2 regions of the Bradyrhizobium brasilense genome follow, and region 1 is predicted to be linked to the other one. Evidence: predicted binding sites of a transcription regulator. Region 1 holds the regulator's gene; the other holds the start of a gene.

Evidence for each region. The regulator LexA, encoded in region 1, represses DNA repair genes until DNA is damaged. The targets are predictions, from matches to a motif close to TGTTCNNNNTGTGTTCNG.
Region 2: a site for LexA is predicted at 4,415-4,432, ahead of QA635_RS22750 (single-stranded DNA-binding protein). Genes of this name have one in related genera too.

The regions. Positions count from the first base shown of each region.
Region 1 covers NZ_CP121669.1:4,513,680-4,528,211, reverse strand. The annotation lists gene QA635_RS21265 (molybdopterin molybdotransferase MoeA) at 1-1,039, shown strand, start outside; gene lexA (transcriptional repressor LexA) at 1,283-1,987, shown strand; gene QA635_RS21255 (hypothetical protein) at 2,243-2,671, shown strand; gene QA635_RS21250 (hypothetical protein) at 2,817-3,044, shown strand; gene QA635_RS21245 (ComEC/Rec2 family competence protein) at 3,041-5,326, opposite strand; gene QA635_RS21240 (MFS transporter) at 5,759-7,087, shown strand; gene QA635_RS21235 (SPW repeat domain-containing protein) at 7,403-7,765, opposite strand; gene QA635_RS21230 (YybH family protein) at 8,053-8,439, opposite strand; gene QA635_RS21225 (glutamine--tRNA ligase/YqeY domain fusion protein) at 8,485-10,164, opposite strand; gene gltX (glutamate--tRNA ligase) at 10,342-11,763, shown strand; gene gltA (citrate synthase) at 11,924-13,225, shown strand; gene QA635_RS21210 (ArsR/SmtB family transcription factor) at 13,260-13,628, opposite strand; gene QA635_RS21205 (SRPBCC family protein) at 13,722-14,381, opposite strand; gene lpxB (lipid-A-disaccharide synthase) at 14,495-14,532, opposite strand, start outside.
Region 2 covers NZ_CP121669.1:4,822,963-4,837,494, reverse strand. The annotation lists gene uvrA (excinuclease ABC subunit UvrA) at 1-2,106, opposite strand, end outside; gene QA635_RS22760 (outer membrane protein) at 2,458-3,117, opposite strand; gene QA635_RS22755 (outer membrane protein) at 3,408-4,154, opposite strand; gene QA635_RS22750 (single-stranded DNA-binding protein) at 4,603-5,097, shown strand; gene QA635_RS22745 (DUF2306 domain-containing protein) at 5,356-5,754, shown strand; gene gyrA (DNA gyrase subunit A) at 5,979-8,705, shown strand; gene QA635_RS22735 (adenylate/guanylate cyclase domain-containing protein) at 8,877-10,652, shown strand; gene QA635_RS22730 (phosphotransferase family protein) at 10,723-11,682, opposite strand; gene QA635_RS22725 (potassium transporter Kup) at 11,704-13,602, opposite strand; gene QA635_RS22720 (hypothetical protein) at 13,769-14,026, opposite strand; gene coaD (pantetheine-phosphate adenylyltransferase) at 14,294-14,532, shown strand, end outside.

The DNA of each region.
Region 1 (14,532 bases):
GCGCGCCGCCGATGCGGCTGATCTAAAGGCCCGGCTCAAGGTGATCGGCGAAGTCGCCGCCGGCCGGCCGTTCGAGCGGACGGTCGGCGCCGGCGAGGCGGTGCGGATCTTCACCGGCGGCGTGATCCCCAATGGCGCCGACGCCGTGATCATCCAGGAAGACACCGCCGTCGACGGCGACCACATCACGATCTCGGAGGCCGCCAGCGTCGGGCGGCACATCCGCCAGGCCGGGGTCGACTTCCGTGCGGGCGAGGTGCTGCTCGCCGGCGGCAGCCGCCTGTCCGACCGCGCGCTGTCGCTGGCGGCCGCCATGAACTATCCGGAACTTGCGGTGCGCCGCCGCCCGAAGGTCGCGGTGCTGGCGACCGGCGACGAGCTGGTGATGCCGGGCTCGCAGCCCGGCCCCGGCCAGATCGTCTATTCCAACGGCTACGCGCTGCGGGCGCTGGCGCACGCCGAGGGCGCCGAGACCGTCGACCTCGGCGTTGCCGCCGACACGGTGGAGGCGACCACGGCGGGCATCCGCCGGGCGCGCGAGGCCGGTGCCGATGTCCTGATCACGACAGGCGGCGCCTCGGTCGGCGACCACGATCTCGTCAAGCGGTCGCTGGAAGCCGAGGGCGTCGACATGACGTTCTGGCGGATTGCGATGCGGCCCGGCAAGCCGATGATGCATGGCCGGCTCGGCGCGATGCGGGTGATCGGCCTGCCCGGCAATCCGGTGTCGTCCTATGTCTGCGCCTTCCTGTTCCTGGTGCCGTTGATTCGGGCGCTGAGCGGCCGGAAAGTGATTCATCATCGCCGTGCTAGCGCCCTGCTCGGCCGCGACCTCGCCGCCAACGACCAGCGCGAGGACTATCTGCGTGCGCGCCTCGAAGCGCGCGAGGACGGCACGCTGATCGCAACACCGGTGACGCAGCAGGACTCGTCGCTGCTCGGGAATCTCGCTGCGGCACGGGCACTTCTCGTGCGCCCGCCGTTCGCGGCGGCGGCCGTCAAAGGCAGCGAATGCGAGATCCTGACACTGCCCGAATAGGGTTTTCGCGCCCCGCCGATTGTGCGTTGCCCGACACGTTCACCGGAAATTAAGTGGTTGCGGAACACATATCGAACATATAGTGTCCGTTCATGATTTGTTTCGAGTACTGGTGCCTACATTCGGGAAGCCGCGTGGAAGCAGGTGCATTGAGCACATGCTCCTGAGGTCAGGCCCGGCCTGCAGGCCCCACCAGAAGAGTCTCGGAATCGAACGACGCTATCAACCGGGGGAATACTCGAGATGCTCACGCGCAAACAGTACGAACTACTGCGTTTCATCAATGAACGTCTGAAAGAGGCCGGCGTACCGCCCTCCTTCGACGAGATGAAGGATGCGCTCGACCTGCGCTCGAAGTCCGGTATCCACCGCCTGATCACTGCGCTGGAGGAGCGCGGCTTCATCCGCCGCCTGCCGAACCGCGCCCGCGCCATCGAGGTCATCAAGCTGCCCGAACTCTCGGCCGGCGGCGGCAACGGTCGCCGCGGCTTCACGCCCAGCGTCATCGAAGGCACCCTCGGCCGGCGCGCCAGCACGCCGCCGATTGCCGAGGACGACGGCAACCGTCCGGTCGCGGTCCCCGTGATGGGCCGGATCGCCGCCGGTACGCCGATCGAGGCGCTGCAGACCCGCAGCCACACCATCAGCGTGCCGCCCGACATGCTCGGCGCCGGCGAGCACTACGCGCTCGAGGTGCGCGGCGACTCGATGGTCGATGCCGGCATCCTCGACGGCGACATGGCGCTGATCCAGCGCAACGACGTCGCCAATACCGGCGACATCGTGGTGGCGCTGATCGACGAGGAGGAAGCCACCCTGAAGCGCTTCCGCCGCCGCGGCGCATCGATCGCGCTCGAGCCGGCCAACACCGCCTATGAAGTGCGCATCCTGCCGCCGAACCGGGTCCGCATCCAGGGCAAGCTGATCGGCCTTTATCGCAAATACTGAATTGCAAATACTTGCGGCGGCCGGGAACGAGCAACACGTCGGATCGTTCCTTGCATGATAGTGTAGCGTACGGCTTGCCCGATGCGCTCCGATACCTCTCCGCAGCGTCGCGTGTTTGTGATCGGAGCGATCTCGGACCAGTCGTACAATCGCCCAGAAACGAGCAGACGCTCGTTCGCTATCGTCCACTCTGGTAGAGGCCCTAATGCCTCAAGGAGAGGCACGGGTCGCTACCTCGAAATGAGGAGCCATCCGATGTGTGACTATAGTCTGCACGCCGTGGCATCGCGCCCCGCCATTGTCGGAGAGACGCTGATCACGACGACGTTCCGCGGCACGTCGACCCGCGGCTTTGCTTCGGAGAATGACCCCACTGTCGCGGTCTGCATGCTGCCGGGCACCGAGCTCGCTTTCGCCGAGAACGTTCGCTACGACAGCCGCTGGATCTGGACCAAGACGCTGAACTATCGCGTCGGCGTGTTCAACGAAGTCGAGCCCGACGTGCCTGATCGGCATCATGACGCGGTCGAATTCCCCGACGGCAGCCATGTGCTGGTGACCCAGCTGGTCGAGGGACAGCGCGTTAGCGTGCTGCAATTGCCGGCGCTGCATCCGCCGGTCGAGCAGAAGCCGAAGGTTGTGGAGCGGCGGCCCTCCGCATTCGCAACGCTGTTTTTGGGTTGAGCGCATCGTCGCCGCGGAATGAGCTATTCGGCGGCGGATGACCTAAGCAATTTCGGGCGACCCCGGACTCCCGCTTCCGGGGCGCAGAAGGAGATTTGCGTCGGCCGGCACCTTGGCGCATCATCGGGCACGGAGGACGTGCGCGGTGGTCGATAAGGTCACATGGCAAAAGGCTGGACGCGTCACGGAACCGGGCCGCTACATGTTCCGGTTCGGTTGGCTGACGGTAACGGCCGACGACCTGAAAGTCTGGGAGCAATTTCCCGAGGCTTCCTTCACTCTCGTCAAGAAGCCCGACGCCGGCCCCGATTCCGACGAATACCATCTCGGCCTGTTCGAGCTGCCGAGCGCGCCCTCGCCGGACCACGGCTAATCATCGCCCTGCAGATCGGTCTCGGCCGGCGTCGCATCCACCGCGGGCCGCGGCGCGGCGGCAGGCGCGCGCAGCGTCGTCTCGCTCTCGCCGTCGCCGGGAACCGCCGGCGACCACGGCCGGTCGATCCCGCCGGGCTTGACTGCATCGACGGCGTAGCCGTCCCTGCTCCGTCGCAGCACCAGCGCGCCGTGGCGGCGCAGCCGCTCGGCATCGATCACCGATGCCGCGCAGCCCTGCGGCGCCGGCCGCGTCGTCACGATCAGGCCTGCGCGCTCGCAGTCGTCCACCAGGGCCTCCGGCCGGGTCGCCAGCGCGACGAAGGCGCCGCCGGGTCCCTGGGTCACGCAGCCGCCGGCATCGCAGGAGACGCCCTCGCCGAGCGACGCATCGGTGGCGGTGCGCGCGTCGGCGTCCGCCGCCAGCCACTCCTTGACCAAAAATGCATCCTTGGCGCTGTGCATCAGATGCAGCCGTCCATCACCGCCACGCACCGCGACATTGCGGCCGTCGCCCGAGATCAGCACGTCCGGCTGCGGCACCCTGAGCGCCCAGACCGAGGCCACCAGCAGCAGCACCGCGCCTGACCAGCGCAGCGGCGTGCGCAGCAGCCCGAGCAGGATGATGCCGGCGCTCGCTGCGATCAGCGGCCCGATGCCGAACGCCGCCATGCGGCCGACCGCGCCCGGCAGTGCGGCGACCCATTGCGTCACCAGGATCATCCAGTCGATGCCAAGACCCATGATCGCCCAGAACACGCCGTCGAAGCCGAACGGCATGGCGACGAGCCCCAGCAGGCCGGCCGGCATCACGACCGCCGAGACCACCGGCATCGCCGCGAGGTTGGCGAGCAGCCCGTAGGGCGTCACGCGGTGGAAATGGAATGCGGCATAGGGCGTCGTCGCCAGCCCCGCCACCAGCGAGGCCAGCATCAGCATCGTGAGCTCGCGCCCGCCCCACAGCGCGACGCGCGCGGTCGGCGAATGGTCGGGCGACGCCAGCAGGTTCGGCAGTCCGATCTGCACCAGCGCCACCAGCCCGAGCGTCGCCGCGAACGACATCTGGAAACTGGGATGCACCAGCGCCTCCGGCGCGATCGCGAGCACGATCAGCGCTGCCACCGCCAGCGTCCGGAAGGTGATCGCGCGGCGGTCGACGATCACGGCGAGCAGCACCACGGCGGTCATGAAGAACGACCGTTGCGTCGCGACCTCCGCGCCCGACAGCAACAGATAGAACGCCGCGGCGACCAGCGCGGCCGCCGCGGCCCATTTCTTGATCGGATGCCCCGCCGTCAGCGCCGGAAACAGCGCGAGCAGCGCGCGCACCGCGAAGAACACGACGCCGGCGACCACGGCCATGTGGTAGCCAGAGATCGACAGCACATGGCCGAGCCCCGAGATGAACATCGCATCGTTGACCGGCGTCGAGATCGCGTCGCGCCGGCCGGTGAGCAGCGCGGTTGCGATCGCGCGCTGGTCGCCGTCGAGCGTGGTGCGGATCCGCGCGTCGATGGCGTCGCGCAGGCCCTGCATGAAGGCGGCGTAGCGCAGCGCAAAGCCGCCGGTCGCAGGCGGCTCCCTGGTCTTGACCGCGCCCATCACGAAGCCGGAGGCGCCGATGCCCTGGAAATAGAGGTCACGGCCGAAATCATAGGAGCCCGGGCGCTGTGGCCCGAGCGGCGGCATCAGCCGCGCCTTCAACTCAACGAAGCTGCCGACGTCGGGCGCGGTGCCCTTCTTCACCGAGAGCCGGACCCGATCGAGCTTCGTCATGTCGCGCGGGCTCTCCATCGAAACCACGCGCAGCACGAAACGATCGGTCTTCTCGCGGATGTCGCGCGTCTCGACGAAGCCGGTCAGCGCCACCGAGAACATCGGCCGCGCCAGCACCGTGTGAGCGACGCGCGCCGTCTTCCAGGTCGCCGTCGCAAAGCCCGCGGCGACCGCGGCCAGCATCACGATGACGGGAAACACGCTGCGCCGCCGCAGCAGCAGCGCCAGCAGGCAGAGCAGGATTGCGACGGTGGCCGCGACCGACAGCACCGGCTCGTGTTCGGCCGCGAAATAGAACGCGATGCCGGTGCCGAACGCCACCGGCACCCAGGGCAACAGGCGGCCAGCGCCGGCCTCGGCGCGCGCCCATTGCCGCAATGTCTCGACGAGAGGCTTCCAGATGCCGGCGCGCGCCGGGAGAAAGCCGCCGACCGGCGCAGCCGTGCGCGGCGGCCACGTCCCCGCGTAGCCGCGTTTGCCGCCCGGCGTCGTGCCCTGCTCCGCCATTCCGCTTGCGATCCCTGCCGGGCGGCAGGCTAGCGGATGGCCCCGTCACCCGACTAGCGGAACGGATGCAGAATACGGACCGGCAACGCTCGGGTACCTGGATCGTCCTGCGCCTTGCCTAGCTCGCGCCGGGCCACGGCTGCCGCCTGCGTCAAATCGATCGAGCCGAAAGTCTCACTAAGATACCGATCACATTAGGAATAGACTGTTCCGATGCCTCCACTCCCAAAGAGACGGGGATGAGGCAGTGACGGCTCGCGGCACTTGAAGGCCGCTGGAGCTCCTCTCAGGTGGCCACAACTCCCCTGAGATCAGGCGTTGCGGACGAACGCGCAAATCTCGCCTGTAACGCCGCGCACCACGCGCACTCCGCGAGCGGATAGATCGCTGAAAAACGCGAGGAGTAGCGTTTGCTTTTGAGAGGAGCAGCACATGGCAATTCAAGTACCAAGCGATTTTCGCCGCGTGATTGTCGCTGCGTCAGTGGGAAACATCATTGAATGGTACGACTTTTATATTTTTGGCAGCCTGGCCGCAGTTCTGTCGGTCAAGTTCTTTGAGCAATCCCACCCCGTCGCAGCCCTGCTGAGCACGATCGCGCTGTTCACTGCGGGATTCCTGATCCGCCCGCTGGGGGCCTTCCTGTTCGGATGGATGGGCGATCGGGTCGGCCGCAAATATACATTCCTTGTTACCTTGAGCGGAATGGGCCTGGGAACGGGCGCGATCGGACTCATCCCAACCTATGAATCGATCGGCCTGACGGCCGCATTCGTTCTGTTCGGCTTGCGGATGATCCAGGGTCTCTGCCTGGGCGGCGAATATGGCGGCGCCATCACCTACGTCGCCGAGCATGTTCCGGATGACCACCGCGGCTACTACACGGGCTGGCTACAAACCTCGCCGACGCTCGGGATCGTGGTGTCGCTGGCCGTAATCGTTCTGACCCGAACCTGGGCCGGCAATCAGGCCTTTGACGAATGGGCGTGGCGCGTACCGTTCCTGGTCTCGTTCCTGCTGGTGGCCATCGCCATCTACATCCGCCTCCAACTCCAGGAGACGCCGATTTTCCAGGAGATCAAGGCGCGCGGACAGATGACCAGGAATCCCTGGCGGGAAGCTTTCCTCAGCGCCAACATCAAGTACATCCTGATCGCTATCGTCGTCCTGATTGGACAGGGCGTGGTCTGGTACAGTGGTCAATTCTGGGCACTGTACTTCCTGCAGCAGGTCTCCAAGGTCGATGCGGTTACCTCGGCCTACATCGTGGGAGCCGCATTGTTGATCGCAACGCCGAGCCTGATCTTCTTTGGTTGGCTGTCGGATCAGATCGGCCGCAAGTCCGTGATCCTCGGAGGAATGCTGCTTGCCGCGATCACCTACTATCCGCTGTATCTGTGGCTCGGCATGGTCACGCAGCCGGGACACATCAACTATCCGGTCGCCGTCTTCATCATCTTCATCCTCGTCTGTTACGTCGGGATGGTGTATGGGCCGGTCGGCGCGTTCCTGGCGGAGTTTTTCCCGGCCAGGATCAGGTACACCTCGGTCTCGGTGCCGTATCATATCGGCAATGGTTGGGGCGGCGGATTGGTGCCGTTCATCACATCAGCCGCCTTCGCGGCGACCGGCAGCATCGGCTATGCGCTGATCTACCCGATTGTCGTTCCCGCGGTGTGCTTCGTGATCGCCGTCTTCATCATGCCCGAGACACGCAAGACCAGAATTTGGGAGCAGATCGAGGCGAAAGCCGCATCGTGACGGAGTCACCTTGCTGACGGGCGACTAGACCCCGTTCCGATGGGATCGGAACGGGCCCCTGGAATCTTGTTTTGACGCGTTTTCCTTACGCGAACCGGTATCCACGTCGCCCGAAAACGCTCTCACCCTGCAGGCGCCATGGCCGCCGTCCAGCGAGTGCGGGACGACGCTTCTGAATCGTCCCGTACCCGCCGTCTCTGGCGTGATGTCTCGGTAGAACCTGCATCGGGCGGCAGAGGGGATCCCGCGCCACGCAAATCCCCGCTCCGGCCGCCTTTGGTTGGCGGTCAGGCCAACGTCTCAGTCAGCTTCCTCTCAGCCAGCTCGGTGATGCCAGCGATCGTGCCACCAGGTGGCGAAATCACGATCCATCGTCAGCTCCCAGCACGCGAGCACGATCACCGCGACCCCGGCGAGCACGCTGCTCGTCGTGACCGATCCCTGCTGGTAGTTGAACGTCCAGGGTGCGACCACCAGAGCCAACCCCATCAGCATCTCGCCCCATTCCTCCAGATAGGACGGAATGATGAATGCCTCCAGGGCGAACAGCACGACGCCCAATCCGAGCGCGATGGAGATCCAGAGAGCTGCCCCGGAGAAGCCCAGTGCAAACGGCGATGCGACCAGCCAGGCGCCTACCAACAGGCTGGCAGCATCCTGCCAGTGTTGAATGCGCATGATCCTCACCTCCTTCTTCCGAAGATATGGTGCGGCGCGGACAAAAAAGCATCTATCCGACCTGCGATGTGTTGCCGCTGCTTATCCGCGAGCCGACGACCATGCTGCCGTCCGGGCGCCCGGAAGCCGCGCTCCGCAGCCTACGACCTTGGTCCCTCCTCGCAATGCAGCGCGATCCGGATAGCCTGCGAGTTGGGTGCAGCCGCGAGGCGCCCGGCCCCGCGCACCCTCCCTGACTACGAGGGCCCGCCGGCCCTCGACTTTTTGTGTCAGCTCCAGCGCCAGGCCTAGATCAGCGGCGTCTGCGACGAGACGTGGTGGCAGACGATCTTCCAGTCGCCGTCCTCGTGCGCGATCACCCAGGTGATCTTGACGGCGAGCGAGGGCGCATCGCCGTCGAGGAAGAATGACGCGATGCCCGCCATGTTGACGAGATCGGCGTTGACCCGCTCTGCCCTGACATCGCTGAACTGAACGCGCGGCGCGTGCCAGCGCGGCAGACCGTCAAAGTAGGCTTTGACGCCGTCGCGGCCGCGATACAGCGTCGGGTTCGAGCCGAAGAAGAACGCGCTCTTCGAATAGAGCGCGCTTAACGCATTTGCATCGAGCCTGCTGAAACCCGCCGACCATCTGGCGATGATGGCGGAGGCGATCTCGTCGGATTCGTCAGGCATCGATCCCCCCGTCCGCTTGTCCGCGCGGGACGCGCTTCCTCTCGGCTAGCCCTTGCCGCCGACTTCCTTGGCGAAGGTGTCGCGCAGGCCGATGGTGCGGTTGAACACCAGCTGGTCCGGCGTCGAATCCGCGTCGCGCACGAAATAGCCCTGCCGCTCGAATTGCACCGGATCGGGTGAATTGCTCTCGGCGATCGCCGGCTCGACGCGCGCATCCTTCAGCACTTCGAGCGACTGCGGATTGAGGTCGGCGGCGAAATCGGCCGCGTTCGGGCTCGGATTGGCGAACAGCTGGTTGTAGATGCGGATCTCCGCCGGCTTCGACTGCGCCGCCGGCAACCAGTGCATCGTCGCCTTGACCTTGCGGCCGTCGGGCGCGTTGCCACCCTTGGTTAAGGGATCGTAGGTCGCGCGGAGTTCGACGATCTCGCCGGCGTCGTTCTTCACCACGCCGGTGCACTTGATGAAGTAGGCGTAGCGCAGCCGCACCTCGTTGCCGGGCGAGAGGCGGTAGAATTTCTTCGGCGGACTCTCCATGAAGTCGTCGCGCTCGATATAGAGCTCGCGGCCGAACGCGATCTTGCGGGTGCCGGCTTCCGGATTGTCGGGATGGTTGATCGCCTCGATCTCCTCGACCTGCCCTTCCGGATAATTCTCGATCACCACCTTGAGCGGCCGCAGCACCGCCATGCGGCGCAGCGCCGTGCGGTTCAGCTCCTCGCGGATGCAGAATTCGAGCATCCCGACATCGACCACGCTGTTGGCCTTGGCGACGCCGATGCGCTTGATGAATTCGCGCACCGCCGCCGGCGGCACGCCGCGCCGCTTCAAGCCGGCAATGGTCGGCATGCGCGGATCGTCCCAGCCCGAGACGTGGCCGTCACGGACGAGCTGGGTCAGCACGCGCTTGGACAGCAGCGTATAGGTCAGGTTGAGCCGTGCCATTTCGTACTGGCGCGGCTTCGAAGGCACCGGCAGCTTGTCGAGCAGCCACTCATAGAGCGGGCGGTGATCCTCGAACTCCAGCGTGCAGATCGAATGGGTGATGCCCTCGATCGCGTCCGACTGGCCGTGCGCGTAGTCGTAGCTCGGATAGATCGACCACTTGTCGCCGGTACGCGGATGATGGGCGTGCAGAATGCGGTAGAGCACCGGATCGCGCAGGTTGATGTTGCCGGCGGCCATGTCGATCTTGGCGCGCAGCACGCGGGCGCCGTTCGAGAACTCTCCGGCCTTCATGCGGCGGAACAGGTCGAGGTTCTCCTCGACCGAGCGGTCGCGGAACGGCGAGTTCTTGCCGGGTTCGGTCAGCGTGCCGCGGGAAGTGCGGATCTCCTCCTGCGACTGATCGTCGACATAGGCATAGCCGGCCTTGATCAGGCCCTCGGCCCAATCGTACAGGCGCTCGAAATAGTCCGACGCAAAGAACAGGTTGGCTCCCCAGTCGTAGCCGAGCCAATGGACGTCGGCCTGGATGGAGTCGATGTATTCCTGCTCCTCCTTGGTCGGATTGGTGTCGTCGAAGCGCAAATTGCACTGGCCGCCGAACTCCTGCGCGATGCCGAAATTCAGGGCGATCGACTTGGCGTGACCGATATGCAGGTAGCCGTTCGGCTCCGGCGGGAAACGGGTCACGATCCGGTTGTGCTTGTGGGAGGAGAGATCGGCCTGGACGATGTCGCGGATGAAGTCGCGCCCTGCCTCTGCCGTCGTGTCAGTCGTCATCAAAGGGTTCCTTGGAGGAGTCAGCTCAACCTTCTGCCAAATTCGTGCCGTCCGGCCAAGTCTGGTTTCAAGTCTGGTTTGAGGCCTGGTTTGGTGGGCAAAAGGTCAGCCGGGGGTTTAGTTATGTTCGGTTCCTGATATACACCACCGCCGTCTCAGCATACGTCTCGCTCGATCATGACCAAACCCGTCGTTACCCGCTTCGCCCCCTCTCCGACCGGCTTCCTCCATATCGGAGGTGCCCGCACCGCGCTGTTCAACTGGCTCTATGCCAGGAAGCTCGGCGGCAAGATGCTGCTCCGGATCGAGGACACCGACCGTGAACGCTCGACCAAGGAGGCGATCGACGCCATCCTGGACGGCCTGAAATGGCTCGAGCTCGATTGGGACGGCGAGGTCATCTACCAGTTCAGCCGCGCCGCCCGCCATCGCGAGGTCGCCGAGAGCCTGCTCGCCGCCGGGCGCGCCTATTACTGCTATGCCTCGCCGGAAGAGCTCACCGCGATGCGCGAGAAGGCGCGCGCCGAGGGCCGCACCCGCCTCTATGACGGCATGTGGCGTGACCGCGATCCGGCCACCGCGCCCGCCGGCATCAAGCCGACCATCCGCCTCAAGGCGCCGCAGAGCGGCGAAACCGTGATCGAGGACCAGGTGCAGGGCCGCGTGGTCTGGCAGAACGAGAACCTCGACGACCTCGTCCTGCTGCGCGGCGACGGCACCCCGACCTACATGCTCGCGGTCGTGGTCGACGACCACGATATGGGCGTCACCCACATCATCCGTGGCGACGACCACCTGATCAACGCCGCGCGCCAGAAGCAGATCTACGACGCCCTGGAGTGGGAACTGCCGAGCATGTCCCACATTCCGCTGATCCACGGTCCCGACGGCTCGAAACTGTCGAAGCGCCATGGCGCGCTCGGCGTCGACGCCTACCGCGCCCTCGGCTACCTGCCGGCCGCCTTGCGCAACTACCTCGTCCGGCTCGGCTGGAGCCATGGCGATCAGGAGATCTTCTCGACCCAGGAGATGATCGACGCGTTCGACCTCTCGGGCATCGGCCGTTCTGCGGCACGGTTCGATTTCGCCAAGCTGGAGAACCTCAACGGTCACTATATCCGGCAGAGCGACGATCAATCCCTCGTGACCCAGTTCGAGAGCGTGCTGGATTATGTTCCCGAGGGCGCCGCGCTGAAGGCCAAGCTCAATGACACCACCCGCGCGCAATTGCTGCGGGCGATGCCGAGCCTGAAGGAGCGCGCCAAGACGCTGATCGAGCTGATCTCGGGCGCCTATTTCATCTTCGCCGATCGTCCGCTCGCGCTCGACCCGAAAGCTGTGGCGCTGCTGACGCCGGAAACGCGCGCGTTGATCGGCCGCCTGCGCACCGCGCTGGAAGCCGTCAACGACTGGACGGCGGAAACCACCGAGACCGCGATGCGGAATTTCGCCGAGCAGAACAACCTGAAACTCGGCGCCGTCGCCCAGCCGCTGCGGGTGGCGCTGACGGGACGTACGACGTCGCCGGGCATATTCGACGTGCTGGCCGTGCTGGGACGCCAGGAGTGCCTTGCCCGCCTCGCCGATCAGGCGGCGTGATCCTGCATGGACCCCCTCCAGGGTCCATCTTGCAGCGCACATGGCAATGAGCTACCCAATTCTGGACGCTTTCTCCACAAGCCGTTCCGCCCCGCCATGGGCCGCAATTTAGCGACTGGGCAAGGTCGGTTTTCGCAACGAATTCATCGGGGATATCACGATGGACGCAAAATCCAGCAAGACAGCCACACTCACCATCGGCAACAAGAACTACGATTTCCCGATCCTGAGCGGCACGGTTGGGCCTGATGTCATCGACATCGCCAAGCTCTACGGCCAGGCCGGGGTGTTCACCTACGACCCCGGCTTCACCTCGACCGGCAGCTGCCAGTCGAAGATCACCTATATCGACGGCGACGCCGGCGTGCTCGAATACCGCGGCTATCCGATCGAGCAGCTCGCCGAGCACGGCGACTTCCTCGAGACCTGCTACCTGCTGCTGTACGGGGATCTTCCGACCCCGGCGCAGAAGAAGGACTTCGACCATCGCGTGATCCATCACACGATGGTGCATGAGCAGATGGCGCGGTTCTTCCAGGGCTTCCGCCGCGACGCTCATCCGATGGCGATCATGGTCGCCGCGGTCGGCGCTCTCGCCGCGTTCTATCACGACTCGACCGACATCAACGATCCGCGCCAGCGCATGATCGCCTCGATGCGGATGATCGCGAAGGTGCCGACGCTGGCGGCGATGGCCTACAAGTACACCGTCGGCCAACCCTTCGTGTATCCGAAGAACTCGCTCTCGTTTGCCGAGAACTTCCTCAACATGTGCTTCGCGGTGCCCTGCGAGGACTACAAGATCAACCCGGTGCTCGCCGACGCGCTCGACAAGATCTTCATCCTGCACGCCGACCACGAGCAGAACGCCTCGACCTCGACGGTACGCATCGCCGGCTCCTCGGGTGCCAACCCGTTCGCCTGCATCGCGGCCGGCATCGCCTGCCTGTGGGGCCCGGCGCATGGCGGCGCCAACGAGGCCGCGCTCAACATGCTCTACGACATCGGCAAGGTCGAAAACATTCCGGATTTCATCGCCAAGGTGAAGGACAAGAACAGCGAAGTTCGCCTGATGGGCTTCGGCCACCGCGTCTACAAGAACTACGATCCGCGCGCCAAGATCATGCAGAAGATGTGTCACGCGGTGCTGAAGGAGACCGGCCACGGCGACGATCCGATGCTCAAGGTCGCGATGGAGCTCGAGAAGATCGCGCTCAGCGATCCCTACTTCATCGATCGCAAGCTCTACCCGAACGTCGACTTCTATTCGGGCATCACGCTGAAGGCGATGGGCTTCCCGGTCTCGATGTTCACCGTGCTGTTCGCGGTCGCCCGCACCGTCGGCTGGATCAGCCAGTGGAGCGAGATGATCGAGGACCCGCAGCAGAAGATCGGCCGTCCGCGCCAGCTCTACACCGGCGTCGCGCGCCGCGACTATGTGCAGATCGACAAGCGCAAGTAAGCGGCATCGCTGAAGCGAATCCGGGACGGCGCCATCATTCCTGATGGCGCCGTTTTCGTTTGCCCCGCGCGACTTCGGTCGCGATCGCGTCAAGGCGCGGCAGCCAGAACGCCCTGAACCGGTCGAGCCAGTCGTCGACCTCGCGCAGCCGCGCCGGCTCGACCGCATAGATGCGGCGCGTGCCGTCGGCGCGCACCGACGCGAAGCCGGCGTCCCGCAAGATCCGCAGTTGCTGCGACACCGCCGACTGGGTGATCCCGAACTCGCGCTGCACGACCGCAACGACGTCGCCCGAACTGTGCTCGCCGGTCGCAAGCAGTTCCAGGATACGCCGGCGGACGGGATCGCCGAGGATGTCGAAGGCGTGCAAGGTCGCTAAAGCGCGATGAGACTGCATCGTCATCCCGCTTTAGCTCTTGGTTTGAGCATGATCTCCGCGCAAACGCTTCGCGTTTGTCGCGAGGGAAAACCGCTTCACACTTTTCCGGATCATGCTCTAGCCTCCGCTCCCCGGCTCCGGCTCGCCGCAATAGGCCGCCGTGGTGTTTGCGGCCGATCTGCGCGCCGCAGCCTCCTCCGTGCCCGCCGCGATCGAGGCCCTGCACCAGTCCTCGCTGGCGTGGCGGATGAATTCCTTGCCGTCGTCGGTGGCTGGCCAGGCGGACGCGGCGGCGCGGTCGAATTCCTCGCCGGGCGGCATGGCCAGATAGAGCGCGAGCCCTAGCAGCGCGAGATCCCAGCCGACGCCGACCGCACCGGCCCCGTAGCGGTCCCAGAAGTCGCCCTCGATCACCGAGAGGTGTTCCAATTCCAGGCGCGTGGCGTCCGGACCGTTCTCGGCCAGCGTCACGGTAACCCAGCTGACCGTGCCCATGGACTCCCACGTGACGGCAAGCCGGCGCGGCGGCTCACACGCCGTGATCTCGCCGCCCGCATGGCCCTGGAACTGATAGCGGCCGCCAAGCCTCAGGTCGCCCGAGATCGGCAGGAACCAGCGCGGAATGCGTTCGGGGTTGGTCAGCACATCCCAGAGATCGGCGATATCGGTGTCGTAGCTGCGGGTCGCGATCACCGCCCGCGCCGGCTTGCCGTCGCGTTCCCGGAAGGCGACTTCGCGAATGACGGCTCCAACATAGGCGACCGGGTCGATCTTCATGGCAGGCTCCGTACCAATATTAGCTATTGCTAATATTAGTACGGTCTAAATATTCAGCGCAAGCGGGTCGTTGCGGCGGGATGTCGCCACTGAACGAGGACACGATCGATTGGCTAGGCCGAGCGGCGGCCCATTTCCGCCAGCACGATGT
Region 2 (14,532 bases), 310 kb from region 1:
GTTCAGCTTGCGGGCGATGGCGCGGTACAGCGTGTCGATCAACAGCGTCGACTTGCCGCCGCCGGAGACGCCGGTCACGCAGGTGAACAGGCCGAGCGGGATTTCGGCCGAGACGTTTTTGAGGTTGTTGCCGCGCGCGTTGACGACCTTGATGGTGCGCCGGTGGTTCGGCGGCCGCCGGTCGGGCACAGGCACCGACAACTCGCCGGTGAGATACTTGCCGGTCAGCGATTTCGGGTTGCGCATGATCTGGTCGGGCGTGCCCTCAGCGACGATGTGGCCGCCATGCATGCCGGCGCCGGGCCCGATATCGAGCACGTAATCGGCGAGGCGGATGGCGTCCTCGTCATGCTCGACCACGACCACGGTATTGCCGAGGTCGCGCAGCCGCTTCAGCGTGTCGAGCAGGCGGGCATTGTCGCGCTGGTGCAGGCCGATCGACGGCTCGTCCAGCACGTAGAGCACGCCGGTCAGGCCCGAGCCGATCTGCGAGGCGAGGCGGATGCGCTGGCTCTCGCCGCCCGACAGCGTGCCGGAGGAGCGCGACAGCGTCAGGTAGTTCAGGCCGACGTCGAGCAGGAAGGTCAGGCGCTCGCGGATCTCTTTCAGGATGCGCGTCGCGATCTCGTTCTGCTGCGCGTTCAGCGCCTCCGGCACCGTCTCGAACCATTCGCCGGCGCGCTTGACCGAGAGCTCGGAGATCTCGCCGATATGCTTGCCGCCGATCTTGACGCATAGCGCCTCGGGCTTCAGCCGATGGCCGTTGCAGCCTTCGCAGGGCACGTCGGAGAAATACTTGCCGAGCTCCTCGCGCGCCCACTCGCTCTCGGTTTCGCGGTAGCGGCGGTTGATGTTGGTGATGACGCCCTCGAACGGCTTCTTGGTGTCGTAGGAGCGGACGCCGTCCTCATAGGAGAACTTGATCTCGTCGTCGCCGGAGCCGTGCAGCAGCGCGTTCTGGACCTTCTTGGTGAGGTCCTTCCACTTGGTGTCGAGCGTGAACTTGTAGTGCTTGCCGAGCGCGGTCAGGGTCTGGATGTAGTAGGGCGAGGACGATTTCGCCCAGGGCGCGATCGCGCCCTTGCGCAAGGTCAGCTCCTTGTCGGGGATGACCAGGTCTTCGTCGATATGCTGCTCGACGCCCAGGCCGCCGCAGGCCGGACAGGCGCCATAGGGGTTGTTGAACGAGAACAGGCGCGGCTCGATCTCGGGGATCGTGAACCCGGAGACCGGGCAGGCGAACTTCTCCGAGAACAGGATGCGCTCGGGCCCGCTCTTGTCGTGGATCTTGGCGGTTTTCTTCTTGTCCTCTTTCTTGTCGTCCTGGGCGGCCGCCGCCGGCGCGTCGGCATATTCAATCACGGCGAGGCCCTCGGCGAGCTTCAGCGCGGTCTCAAAGCTTTCCGCGAGGCGCTGGGCGAGGTCGGGACGCACCACGATACGGTCGACCACGACGTCGATGTCGTGCGGGAATTTCTTGTCGAGCGCGGGCGCTTCGGACAGTTCGTAGAAGGTGCCGTCGATCTTGACGCGCTGAAAGCCCTTCTTGAGATACTCGGCGAGCTCCTTCTTGTACTCGCCCTTGCGGCCGCGCACGACCGGCGCCAGCAGGTAGAGGCGGGTGCCTTCCGGCAGCGCCAGCACGCGGTCGACCATCTGCGAGACGATCTGGCTCTCGATCGGCAGGCCGGTGGCCGGCGAATAGGGCACGCCGACGCGCGCCCAGAGCAGGCGCATGTAGTCGTAGATCTCGGTAACGGTGCCGACGGTGGAGCGCGGATTCTTCGACGTGGTCTTCTGCTCGATCGAGATCGCCGGCGACAGACCGTCGATCTGGTCGACATCCGGCTTCTGCATCATCTCGAGGAACTGGCGCGCATAGGCCGACAGCGATTCGACGTAGCGGCGCTGGCCCTCGGCATAGATGGTGTCGAACGCGAGCGACGACTTGCCGGAACCGGACAGGCCGGTGAACACCACGAGCTTGTCGCGGGGAATCTCGACGTCGATGTTCTTCAGATTGTGTTCGCGCGCGCCACGGATCGTGATGGCGCGCGATGAGGAGCCGGCGTTCTGTTGGCGCTTCGCCTTGAGCACTTCATCCATAGCGACAGTTCCGGGCGCATGCTTGGGCGCCTTTTGGGCGCGCATCGCCGGTGATGCCGGGACCTTGCGCCGATGGGGTGTGAAGGCTGGAACGTAGGAAGAACGGCCGACAATTTCCAGTGCTGAGTCGCGTCCATCAACGGATAGTTTGCCTGATGGCAGCAGCCGTCAGCAGCGCCGGTTCCGCTAGAGCCTTTCCCCCGTTCCGATGGAATCGGAACGGGGGCTCCAGATTCCCGCTTTGACGCGTTTTCCTTGCGCGAGCCGGAATCCGCTTCGCTCGAAAACGCTCTTACGCAAAAAGGCCGGCGCGAGGCCGGCCTTTCGGTGCGATCTGATCGCAGATCAATCTTAGTACTTGGCGACGATCGGGCCGCCGAAGTGATAGTTGACGCCGAACTGGGCGCTGTGCAGCTCGAGCGTACCGGAGGGCACGCCGAAATAGTTCTCGCTGTCGAGGCTGCGATACAGGTATTCGCCCTTGATCGACCACTGCGGGGCGATGAAGGCCTCGACGCCGGCGCCGACGGTCCAGCCGGAGTGGAAGTTGCTCTGCGAGGCGGTCACGCCGAACGCGATGACGCTGACCTCGTTGTTGGCCCAGGCGTAGCCGCCGGTGCCGTAGAACAGCACCTTGTCGACGGCGAAGCCGAAGCGGCCGCGCACGGTGCCGAGCGAGTCGATCTTGCTGCGGGCGGTGACGCCGAGCGCGGAGACCGACGCGTCGATGTCAGCGCCTGCAGCGTCAACCTCGAGGCCGTACACGATGTTGCCGGCCTGCCAGTTGTAGCCGATGGTGCCGCCGCCGAAGCCGCCTTCCATGCTCGGGGTGCCGGAGTTCTCGCTGGCGTAGCCGCCGAAGCCACCGACGTAGAAGCCGGTCCAGTTGTAGATCGCGGCCGGCGGCGGAGCCTTCACGTAAGGCGCGCGTGCCGCCATGTCGGCGGCCATTGCCGGTGCAAAAGTGTTCAGTGCAAACATGCCGGCCGAGGCCAGCAAAACATTCCTGATTTCCCAGCAAAACATTCCTGATTTCAAAGTCCGAGTCCCGTTTTTCTTGCTCATTTTCTTGTTGTCCCTTCAAAGATTTTGAAGAGAGCGTCACAGCAGTGTCGCGTGACGTGCTGGTGCTTCTACAGAGAAATGCCGGAACGTGTGTATCCGCGAAACCACAACGCACCGAAAACGGCCCCGGTGAGGTGCGCGTGCACACGCAACGAAAAAGCCGGCGCACAAACAGGCGCAAACAAAAAGGCCGGCGCGAGGCCGGCCTTTCGTCTGGATCAATCGGCCTGGCGCGATCAGTAGCGCGCGACGACCGGGCCACCCCACTTGTAGTTCACGCGGACGGTGACGAGGTCGACGTCCTGGCGATCGCGGATGGTGCTGTTCAGCGTGCCGTTGGGAGCGATCAGGTTGTAGGTCTTGTCCTGCATGAACAGGTGGTCGTATTCGATGCCTGCGGTCCAGTTCGGCGCGAAGCCGACTTCGATGCCGGCGCCGACGGTGCCGCCCCAGCGGGTGTCGCTGGCGCTACCGACCAGCACGCCGGTTGGGGTGAAGTAGGTGTTGAAGCGGTTGTCGGTCAGCGCCGCGCCGCCCTTGGCGTAGAGCAGCACGTTGTTGACGGCGTAACCGATCTGGCCGGTGAACAGGCCGAACGCGTCGATCTTGGACTGGTTGGTGAACAGGCCCGGGAAGATCGCGCTGTTGTTGCTGCCCTTCAGGTCAGCCCAGTCGCCCTGCGCTTCGAGGCCGAACACCCAGGCGCCAGCCTGCCAGCGATAACCGATCTGGCCACCGGCGACGCCGCCGGTTGCATCATGGCAACCATCTGATGCGAGGAAGATGCCGGCCGGGAGCTGGTCCCAGCAATTGTGGCTCGAGCCCCAGCCGCCGTTGGCGCCGATGTAGAAGCCGGTCCAGTCATAGATCGGGGCAACCACGGGCGGCGGTGCCTTGGTGTACGGGCGCGCAGCGAGATCGGCAGCCGCGGCAGGCGCAGCAAACGCAATCAGAGCAACCGTACCGAGCAAAAACTTCTTCATTATCAATCCCCCAGCACCCCGATCGGCTTCCAAACGGTCCCGAAGCACGATCCCAGACGCGAGCGCCCGCGCCATGGTTGGAGCTATACGCTGATTCAACCGCAAACGCAGTCTCCCAAATGCAACACTCGCGGGAGAAGTATCGATAAGGCAAGCTACTGATTTGTTTGTTGTTTTTCTAAATCTTGCTGCCGAGCGTCGGCCTGCGCCGAGATCGACTGCCGCTCTGACGGCACTGGCCGCTTCTACGGATGGTTGTGGCGAACAAAACTGGAACGATGCCGGATCCGGTGCTATATCCCGATATCCGTGGATAACCGCGCGACGGCAAAGGCGACGAGCCGGCACCGGCGTATAGGGTCATCCACGACGCCTGCGACGTAAGTGGCGAAGGTTGAGAGTGGCGGCCGAATGTCCGGACGCCCGGTTTTTGAGTGGAGATGATGCGATGGCAGGAAGCGTGAACAAGGTGATCCTGGTGGGAAACCTCGGCAAGGATCCGGAAATCCGGCGGACGCAGGACGGCCGTCCGATCGCAAACCTTTCCATCGCCACCTCGGAAACGTGGCGCGACAAGGGCACCGGCGAGCGTAAGGAAAAGACCGAGTGGCACCGCGTCGTGATCTTCAACGAGGGCCTCTGCAAGGTCGCCGAGCAGTATCTGAAGAAGGGCGCCAAGGTGTACATTGAGGGTCAGTTGCAGACCCGCAAATGGACCGACCAGAGCGGCGTCGAGAAGTACTCGACCGAAGTCGTGCTGCAGGGCTTCAACTCCAACCTCACCATGCTCGACGGGCGTGGCGGTGGGGGCAGCAGCTTTTCCGATGATGGCGGCAGCGATTTCGGTTCGGCCGGACCGGTCAGCTCGGCGCCGCGCCGCGCCGTCGCCGCGGGTGGTGGCAGCAGCCGCAACAGCGACATGGACGACGACATCCCGTTCTGAGCAGCGGTCGCGCTTCCGTCGATTCCGTCAGGCGCCGTTCCGTGAAGATCATTTCCCGGAACGGTCGCCGCGATCTGGACCAGCAATTTCCTCGTGTGGAATATGAGGATAACTCGGTAACTCTCTGTCAGAACGTCGGTGGTTCGACGTAAGGGATGCGGGTTCCCTGGACTTTGACACAGCCCGATGTAAATGATATTTACATTGGCCTGCGGCATTTGATGCTTGGCCGCGAGCTTCACCCGAGGGCCGGCCATCATGAGCCTCGCGCCATTGCTCGACGCCGCGCCTGCGATCCCACTCCACGCCTTTGCCGCGATGGCCGCCTTCGTGCTCGGCTCCATCCAGCTGGCCGCCCCCAAGGGCACGCTGCCGCACCGGACCCTGGGCTGGATCTGGGTGATCCTGATGCTGGTGGTCGCCGGAAGCTCGTTTTGGATCCATCAGATCCAGCTGGTCGGTCCCTGGAGCCCGATCCACCTGCTGTCGATCTTCTCGCTCGCCATGCTGGCGCTCGGCGTCACGGCCGCACGGAGCCACGATGTCCGCCGCCACAGGTTCACGATGATCGGCATTTTCTTCGGCGCGCTAGTCATTGCCGGGCTGTTCACGTTCATGCCCGGGCGGATCATGCACGCGGTGGTATTCGGCCACTGACGGGAGAGGCAAGTAGCGAATGGCGGGTGGCGAATAGGGGATTTTTCCATTGCTGTTCGCCATTCGCCACGCGCTTCCCGAGCAAGCAGCCGGAACCTCGGTGCTCCACCCGTAAGTGCATGAAAAAACGAACGGAAAAACGGCTTGCCGGAGCCGCGCAAGGGTGGTTATCAGGCCCCCGATGGGCTATATGATTCCCCAGTAGAACCGACCGGATTTCCCCTTTGTCCGATAACGACGACCACAAGCCCGGCGAGCCGCCGGGACCCTCAGATATTCGTCCCGTTTCCATTCTCGACGAGATGAAGAAGTCCTACCTCGATTACGCGATGAGCGTGATCGTGTCGCGTGCGCTGCCTGATGCGCGCGACGGGCTCAAGCCGGTGCACCGGCGCATCCTCTATTCGATGCATGAGCAGGGACACACGCCGGACAAGAAATACGTGAAATCCGCCCGCGTCGTCGGCGACGTGATCGGTAAATATCACCCGCATGGCGACCAGTCGATTTACGACGCGATGGTCCGCATGGCGCAGGATTTCTCGCTGCGCGTGCCGCTGATCGACGGCCAGGGCAATTTCGGTTCGGTCGACGGCGATCCGCCGGCGGCCTATCGATATACCGAAGCGCGGCTGACCAAGGCGGCGCTGGCCGTGCTGGCTGACATCGACATGGAAACGGTCGATTTCCAGCCGAACTACGACAACTCCGAAAAGGAGCCGTCGGTTCTGCCGGCCCGGTTCCCGAACCTTCTGGTCAATGGCGCCGGCGGCATCGCCGTCGGCATGGCGACCAACATCCCGCCGCACAATCTCGGCGAGGTCGTCGACGCCTGCGTGGCGCTGATCGACAATCCGGCGCTCACGATCGACGAGCTGATCGACATCATTCCCGGACCGGACTTCCCGACCGGCGGCGTCATCCTCGGCCGCCAGGGCATTCGTAGCGCCTACCATCTCGGCCGCGGTTCGATCGTGATGCGCGGCAAGGTGACGATCGACACCATCCGCAAGGACCGTGAAGCGATCATCATCACCGAGATTCCCTATCAGGTGAACAAGGCGACGATGGTCGAGCGTATCGCCGATCTCGTCAAAGAGAAGAAGATCGAGGGCATCGGGGACCTGCGCGACGAGTCCGATCGTGACGGCTATCGCGTCGTCATCGAACTGAAGCGCGAAGCGGTGCCCGACGTGGTGCTGAACCAGCTCTACCGATTCACACCGCTGCAGACCAATTTCCCGGCCAACATGCTGGCGCTGGATTCCGGCCGTCCGCAGACGATGAATCTGAAGGACCTGCTCACCATCTTCGTCGCGTTCCGCGAGCAGGTGGTGACCCGGCGGACCAAGTTCCTGCTCGGCAAGGCGCGCGACCGCGCCCACATCCTGGTCGGCCTTGCGATCGCGGTCGCCAACATCGATGAGATCATCCGCGTCATCCGGACCTCGCCCGATCCGAACACCGCGCGCGAGGCCCTTATGTCACGCGACTGGCCGGCACGCGACGTCGAGGCGATGATCACGCTAATCGACGATCCCCGGCATCGCATCAACGAGGACGGCACGCTGCGGCTGTCGATGGAGCAGGCCAGGGCCATCCTCGACCTTCGCCTGCAGCGCTTGACCGCGCTCGGGCGCGACGAGATTTCCGAAGAGCTCGACAAGCTCGCGGCCGAGATCGCCGACTATCTCGACATCCTGCGCTCGCGCGCCCGCGTGCAGGGCATCGTCAAGACCGAACTGGCCGAGGTGAAGCAGCAGTTCGCCACCCCGCGCAAGACCGTGATCATAGAGCAGGAAGGCGAGGTCGAGGACGAGGACCTGATCCAGCGCGAGGACATGGTCGTCACCGTGTCGCATGCGGGTTACGTCAAGCGCGTGCCGCTGTCGACCTACCGGGCGCAGCGCCGCGGCGGCAAGGGCCGCGCCGGGATGCAGACCCGCGACGAGGATTTCGTCTCGCGCCTGTTCGTGGCGTCCACGCACACGCCGGTGCTGTTCTTCTCGTCGCGCGGCCAGGTCTACAAGGAGAAGGTCTGGCGGCTGCCGATGGCCGCGCCAAACGCGCGCGGCAAGGCGCTGATCAATATCCTGCCGCTGGAACAGGGCGAACGCATCACGACGATCATGCCGCTGCCGGAGGATGAATCCTCCTGGGCCAATCTCGACGTGATGTTCGCGACGACCGGCGGTACCGTTCGCCGCAACAAGCTGTCCGACTTCGTCGACGTGCGCCGCTCCGGCATCATCGCCATGAAGCTCGGGGAAGGCGAGGCGATCGTCGACGTCCAGATCTGCACCGAGCATGACGACGTGCTGCTGACCGCCGCCGGCGGCCAGTGCATCCGTTTCCCGGTCACCGATGTGCGCGTCTTCACCGGCCGCACCTCGATGGGCGTGCGCGGCATTGCGCTGCCCGAGGCCGACAAGCTGATCTCGCTGGCGATCCTGCGCCATGTCGAGACCACCTCGGACGAGCGCTCGGCCTATTTGAAGATGCGCCGCGCCGTGGCCGGCGAGGCCGCGACCGAGGAGCCGGTCGAGGCCGAGGGCGAGGAGACCGCGAATGCGATCCAGCTGTCGCAGGAGCGCTATGCCGAACTGTCGGCGGCCGAGCAGGTGGTGCTGACCGTCTCCGTCAACGGCTATGGCAAGCGGACCTCGTCCTACGAGTACCGCACCACCGGCCGCGGCGGCAAAGGCATCGTCGCGATGAGCGTCAACAACCGGAACGGCAACCTGGTGGCGTCGTTCCCGGTCGAGGACGCCGACCAGATCATGCTGGTCACCGACAAAGGTCAGCTGATCCGCTGCCCGGTGGCCGATATCCGCGTCGCCGGCCGCTCGACCCAGGGCGTGATCGTGTTCGACACCGCCGAGGACGAGCACGTGGTCTCGGTCGAGCACATTCCTGAAGAGGAAAACGGCGAGAACGGCAACGGCGGCTAGCGCCGCCGTTTCGGAGAACCCCCAGCCCGAATGCAGCCAACGGGCGCGCAACAGGCGCGCCCGTTGACAGGCTCCGCGAAATCCGGCGGGCCTGCCGTGCGCCCCTAGCCCAAGGGCAACGCCCTATGCTTTGATGGGGTCCGGCGGATCTACCGATTTCGGGAGGCCGTTGTGACCGATCATCGCGTTGAGCGGCGGCTTGCAGCTATCCTGGCGGCTGACGTGGCCGGGTATAGTCGGCTGACCGGCCTGGACGAGGAAGGGACGCACGTCCGGCTGAGGGAGTGTCTGCGTGGACTCGCTGATCCCAAGATCAGCGAACACCGTGGCAAGGTCGTCAAGCACACGGGCGACGGCGTGCTCGCCGAGTTCGGCAGTGTCGTGGATGCGGTGCGTTGCGCCATTGAGGTCCAGCGCGCAATGGCCGAGCGAAATGCCACGGTGCCGCAACTCAAGCGGATCGAATTCCGCATTGGCATCCACGTCGGCGACATCATCGTCGATGAAAACGATATCTTTGGAGACGGCGTCAATATCGCCGCCCGCCTTGAAGGGATCGCGGAGCCCGGCGGGATCTGCATCTCGGACGATGCGCAACGTCAAATCCGCGGCAAGGTCGATGCCGTGTTCGAGGACATGGGCTCGCAGAACCTGAAGAACATTGCTGAGCCGATGCGCGCGTGGCGATTGAGGATAAATTCGGGCCATCCCGCGAGCGCCCCGATCGAGCCGCCGGTCGACAGCGCGCAAGCTCTGGCGCTCCCCGACAAGCCGTCGATCGCCGTGCTGCCGTTCGAGAATATGAGCGGCGACCCCGAGCAGGAATACTTCGCGGACGGAATGGTCGAGGAGATCATCACGGCGCTGTCGCGCTTCAAATGGCTGTTCGTGATCGCCCGAAATTCGAGTTTTACCTTCAAGGGCCGGGCGGTCGATATCAAGGAGGTCGGCCGCAGGCTCGGCGTCCGCTATGTCCTTGAGGGGTCTGTGCGCAAGGCCGCGGGGAAGGTTCGCATCACCGGGCAGTTGATCGATGCGGTGACCGGAACGCACATCTGGGCAGACAGGTTCGAGCGCGACCTGACGGACATATTCGCTCTCCAGGACGAGGTGACCGTCGCCGTCGTTTCGGCCATTCAACCAAAATTGCTGCAGATCGAAATCGGCCTGTCGGCACGGCGACCGGAGAACCTCACCGCCTATGATTTCTATCTCCGCGCCATGCAGCAGCATTACCTGATGACCGCCGACGGGTTGGCCGAGGCGATCAGGCTGGCGCATCGTGCTTTGGAGCTTGACCCCCGGTTCGGCTTTGTCGCCGCTCTGGCAGGTCTCGCGCACATGCAGAACATCCTTTGGGGGCATGCCGTCGATCCTCAATCTGACCGCAAGGAAGCGGTTCGGCTGCTTCGCCTGGCATTGAGCATCGACGATGGTGATGCGGAAACATTAGCCTGGGTTTCCCTCACCTCGGCGTACATGGTTGGCGATTGCGAGAGTGAGATCGAATTGGCCGACCGGGCGGTCGCTCTCAATCCGAATTCATATCGCGCATGGACCGCCAGAGGCAGCGTCTACAGAGTTGCCGGGCTTCCGGATGAAGCGGTCCGGAGTTTTGAACGCGCCATCCGCCTGAGCCCGTTAGACCCGCGGCTACCCATCACGTTTGTTGGGATGGGGATGGCCTTCATCGAGCTTCGCCGCTTTGACGAGGCCATTGCCGCAGCCAACAAATGCCGGCGCCAGAACGCCTCCTATTCGCTGGCTTACCGTTGTCTCGCGTCCGCGTTCGCTCATCTCGGACGCGACGCGGAGGCGCGTGAGGCGGCAGCGCTCCTGCTTCAGCTCGATCCCGCCTTTACAATATCCGCAATGATCGCCAGGGGCGGGTACCCAAACGCACAGCTGTTGATCGAGGGGCTTCGGAAGGCGGGATTGCCCGAATGAATTGTGCCCGCGGGCGCCGACGAGGCCGCCGTCGGGAGCACCGCAGGCTCTGTGTTTGTGGGGGCGCGGCCTAGATGGCGCTTTCCAGTTCGCGCGTGAGCCCGGGAAGGGCGTCCATCCGGCCGATCTGCGCGAACCAGCACCAGAGCTCGAGCGTCGAGGCCAGCCGGTAGAGCGCGATCGTGGCCTCCCAGTCCGGCCGCTCGCTTGTGCCGTGGCCCGCGAGCAATCCGTCGCGCTTCGGCGCGTCCCTCGGCGTGAAGTAATAGAGCGCCTTGGCGATGTCCATCAGCGGATCGCCGGCGGTGGCATTCTCGAAATCGACGATGCCGGTGAGACGCGGCTGCCCCTCCGGTGTCACCAGCACGTTGCCGGCGTGGAAGTCATAGTGGCAGAGGCGGGGCGTGGCGGCCGCGTCGAGCAGGACGCTCCGCGCCAGGATGCTGGCCCGCAGCCGCGCGGCCAGCGCTTCCTCCCCGCCGCGCGTGCAAAACTCGGTCAGCTTCCGCTCGAACTGCGCGGACATATAGGCGTGGTTGGTCGGGTGCGACGTCCAGACGCCGTGCGGACCGATATAGCCGAAGCTGTCGAGCTTGATGCCATTGATATGGCGGAGCGCTGAGCCCATGGCGGCGTAGATCGAAAACAGCTCCTGATCCGTCAGTGCCGCCTCGCGATCGCCGAGCACGACGCCGTCGAGCTTGCTCATCAGCACAAAATTGAAGTCGATCAGCGCGCGGCTGTCGTCGGCTATGAGGATGCGGGGAATGGCAATGCCGGCGTCGCGCAGAAGACCGAGGACATAGACCTCCTTCGCCATCTTCCATTGCAGCTGGGCGGGGTAGACCTTGAGGATGCAGCTTGGCGCGTCCGCCCGCGTGATCTCGAGGATCGTGCTGATCTCGCCGCCGCGTAGCTCGGTGATGCCTGCCACGCGCGCGCCTGGCGCAACCCGATCGATGATCGCCTGAGCCTGATCGATCGAAATCGCCAGCCGCGGCTTCAGCTGAAGAGGCGGATCGTCTGACATGTCCGCATCCGGGCTGTGGGACTAGATCTCGATCTCCGTCCCGAATTCCACGACCTGTCCGGTCGGCACGCCGAAGAACGCCGCCGACCGTTCGGCGTTGCGCTGCAGGAACGCGAATAGCGATTCCCGCCATACCCACATGCCCGGAATGTCCTCGCGCGGGATGATGGTCTCGCGGCCGATGTAGTAGGTCACATCGGTCAGACGGAGACCGGGCAGTTTGCCTTGGCGGCAGGCGAGCTTCAGCCCTTCGTAAACGGTCGGATATTGCATGAAGCCGTAACGCAGGATGACGCGGATGATGCCGGGGGTGACGTCGTGAACCACAACGCGATCCTCGTCCGAGATGCGCGGAGATTCCTCGATCTGGACGGTGACCAGCAGCACGCGCTGGTGCAGCACGTGGTTGTGCTTGACGAACTGGGTCAAGGCGAGCGGCACGCCGTTAGGGGCGGAGGCGAGGAATATGGCGGTGCCCGGCAGCCGGCTGTGGCACTTGTTGACCGCGGTCTCGATCAGATCTTCTTCCGGCTGACGCAGCTTGCTGCGCGCCGTCTCGACCAGTTTCACGCCGCCGCGCCAAGTCAGCATCAGGAAGGCCACCGCAGCGGCGAGCAGCAGCGGGAACCAGCCGCCTTCGAACAGCTTGGTCGAGTTCGCCGCAAAGAAGATCGCGTCGATGATGAAGAAGAAGCCGTTCACCGCGATCACGATGATCGGCGAATAGCCCCACTGGATCGCGACCAGCGCTGCAAGCAGCGTGGTGATCGCCATCAACAGCGACACTGCGATGCCGTAGGCGCCGGCGAGCGCGTCCGAGGTGCCGAAGGCGAGCACCGCGCCGAGTGTCCCCGCCGCAAGCATCCAGTTCACCAGCGGCACGTAGATCTGCCCGATGGCATCGCTCGTGGTGTGCTCGATGTGCATGCGCGGCAGGAAGCCGAGCTGGATCGATTGCTGGGTCAGCGAGAACACACCCGAGATGATGGCCTGCGAGGCAATCACGGTGGCGATCGTCGCGAGCAGGACTAGCGGGTAATGCGACCAGTCCGGCGACAACTGGAAGAACGGATTTTCGATCGCTGTCGGGTCGGTGATCAACAGCGCGGCCTGGCCGAAATAGTTCAGCACCAGAGCGGGCAGGCAGACGGCGAACCAGGCGAGCCGGATCGGAAAGCGGCCGAAATGCCCCATGTCGGCATACATCGCTTCACCGCCGGTCACCGCGAGGAAGGCGGCGCCGAGGATGGCGAAGCTGACGTGAAAATCCTGATGGATCAGGAAATCGAATGCATAGAGCGGGCTCAGAGCAACCAACACGCCGGGCGCCTTGACGATGCCGTGAATGCCGAGGGCTGCCAGCACGGCGAACCAGAACAGCATCACCGGACCGAATATCCTCCCGATGAAGCCGGTGCCCCGCTTCTGCATCATGAACAGGCCGATCAGGATCACGACGGTGATCGGCACCACCGCAGGGGTCAGCGAGGGCGCGTCGACCTTGAGGCCTTCGATCGCCGACAGCACCGAAATGGCCGGCGTGATGGCGCCGTCGCCGTAGAGCAGGGCGGCGCCGATCAGGCCGACCACCAGAAGATGGCCGCGCCAGGTGCCGGGCGCCGCGTTGCGCGCCGAGAGCAGCGCCAAGAGCGCGACGATGCCGCCTTCGCCGCGGTTGTCGGCGCGCAGGATCAGCATCGCGTATTTGATCGAGATGATGAGGATCAGCGCCCACAGGATCAGCGAGACCACGCCGAGCACCGCGCTCTCGGTGAGTGGACCGCCATGGGTAGCGGCCTTGGCGGCTTCCTTCAGGGCATAGAGGGGGCTGGTGCCGATGTCGCCATAGACGACGCCCAGGGCACCGAGCGTGACGGCAACCGGGATCGGACTGGACGGGGGGTGGCCAGAAGAAACGATGGCGGGCGTACTCGTCACGGCAATCCCCCGATGGCTGCGCCCGTCGGATCATCCGGCCGGGCGCCTTAGACGATAGTCTGCGACGGGACGTCGCAAATTACCATTGGGTTTTGTGTGACGGCCTGACCTTACGCCAGGCTGACGAGGGACGTCGCTCGACTACGCGCTACGGGGTACGGTCGGCGGTGACCAAGCGGGCTTCGCGAACCACAGTCTTGTTGCCGGCGGTGCGCAGGCACGAGGCCTCGAAATTCGGCCAGGCCTGCTGCGAGCAGTCCTTGCCGACCGGGTGGACGTCGAGACGATCGCTCTTGGCCAGCGGCTGCGGCGTGGAGGCTTCGACCTGCGGTGCAAAGCCCGGCAGCACGGTGAGCGCGGCGGCAATGAACGCGGCAACAGCGATGGCGGAAAGTGCCTTGATCATGACGGTCCCCAGTTGATCGGGCCGCCCGGGCCCGTCGTTTCGTTGTCCAATGTCTACCGGCCGCAAGTTTCCTGGTGTCTTCGCCACCGCGGGAAATGGTTTCGTCGCGGGCCGGTTTTGTTTCGTCCGCCAACGGCCGACGAAACATTCACCCCCGTAGACGCTGGCATCCCAGGACTCGTTCACTGGACGACTGGAAATTTGTTTCGAGCAAGCAATGGAACCCGGGCGGCTTGCCGGGGAGAGCCGGGCGGGTTAGGAGGGACCATGTCCCGTATCGCGATCTATCCCGGCTCCTTCGATCCCGTCACCAACGGCCATCTGGACGTGGTGAAACAGGCCGTCTTCCTCTGCGACCGCCTGATCGTCGCCATTGGCGTCCATCCCGGCAAGAAGCCGCTGTTTTCCACCGAGGAACGGCTGGCCATGGTCCATGAGGTGTTCGGCCCCATCGCCCAGCAGGCAGGCTGCGCCTTCGAGAGCGCGACCTATGACAATCTCACGGT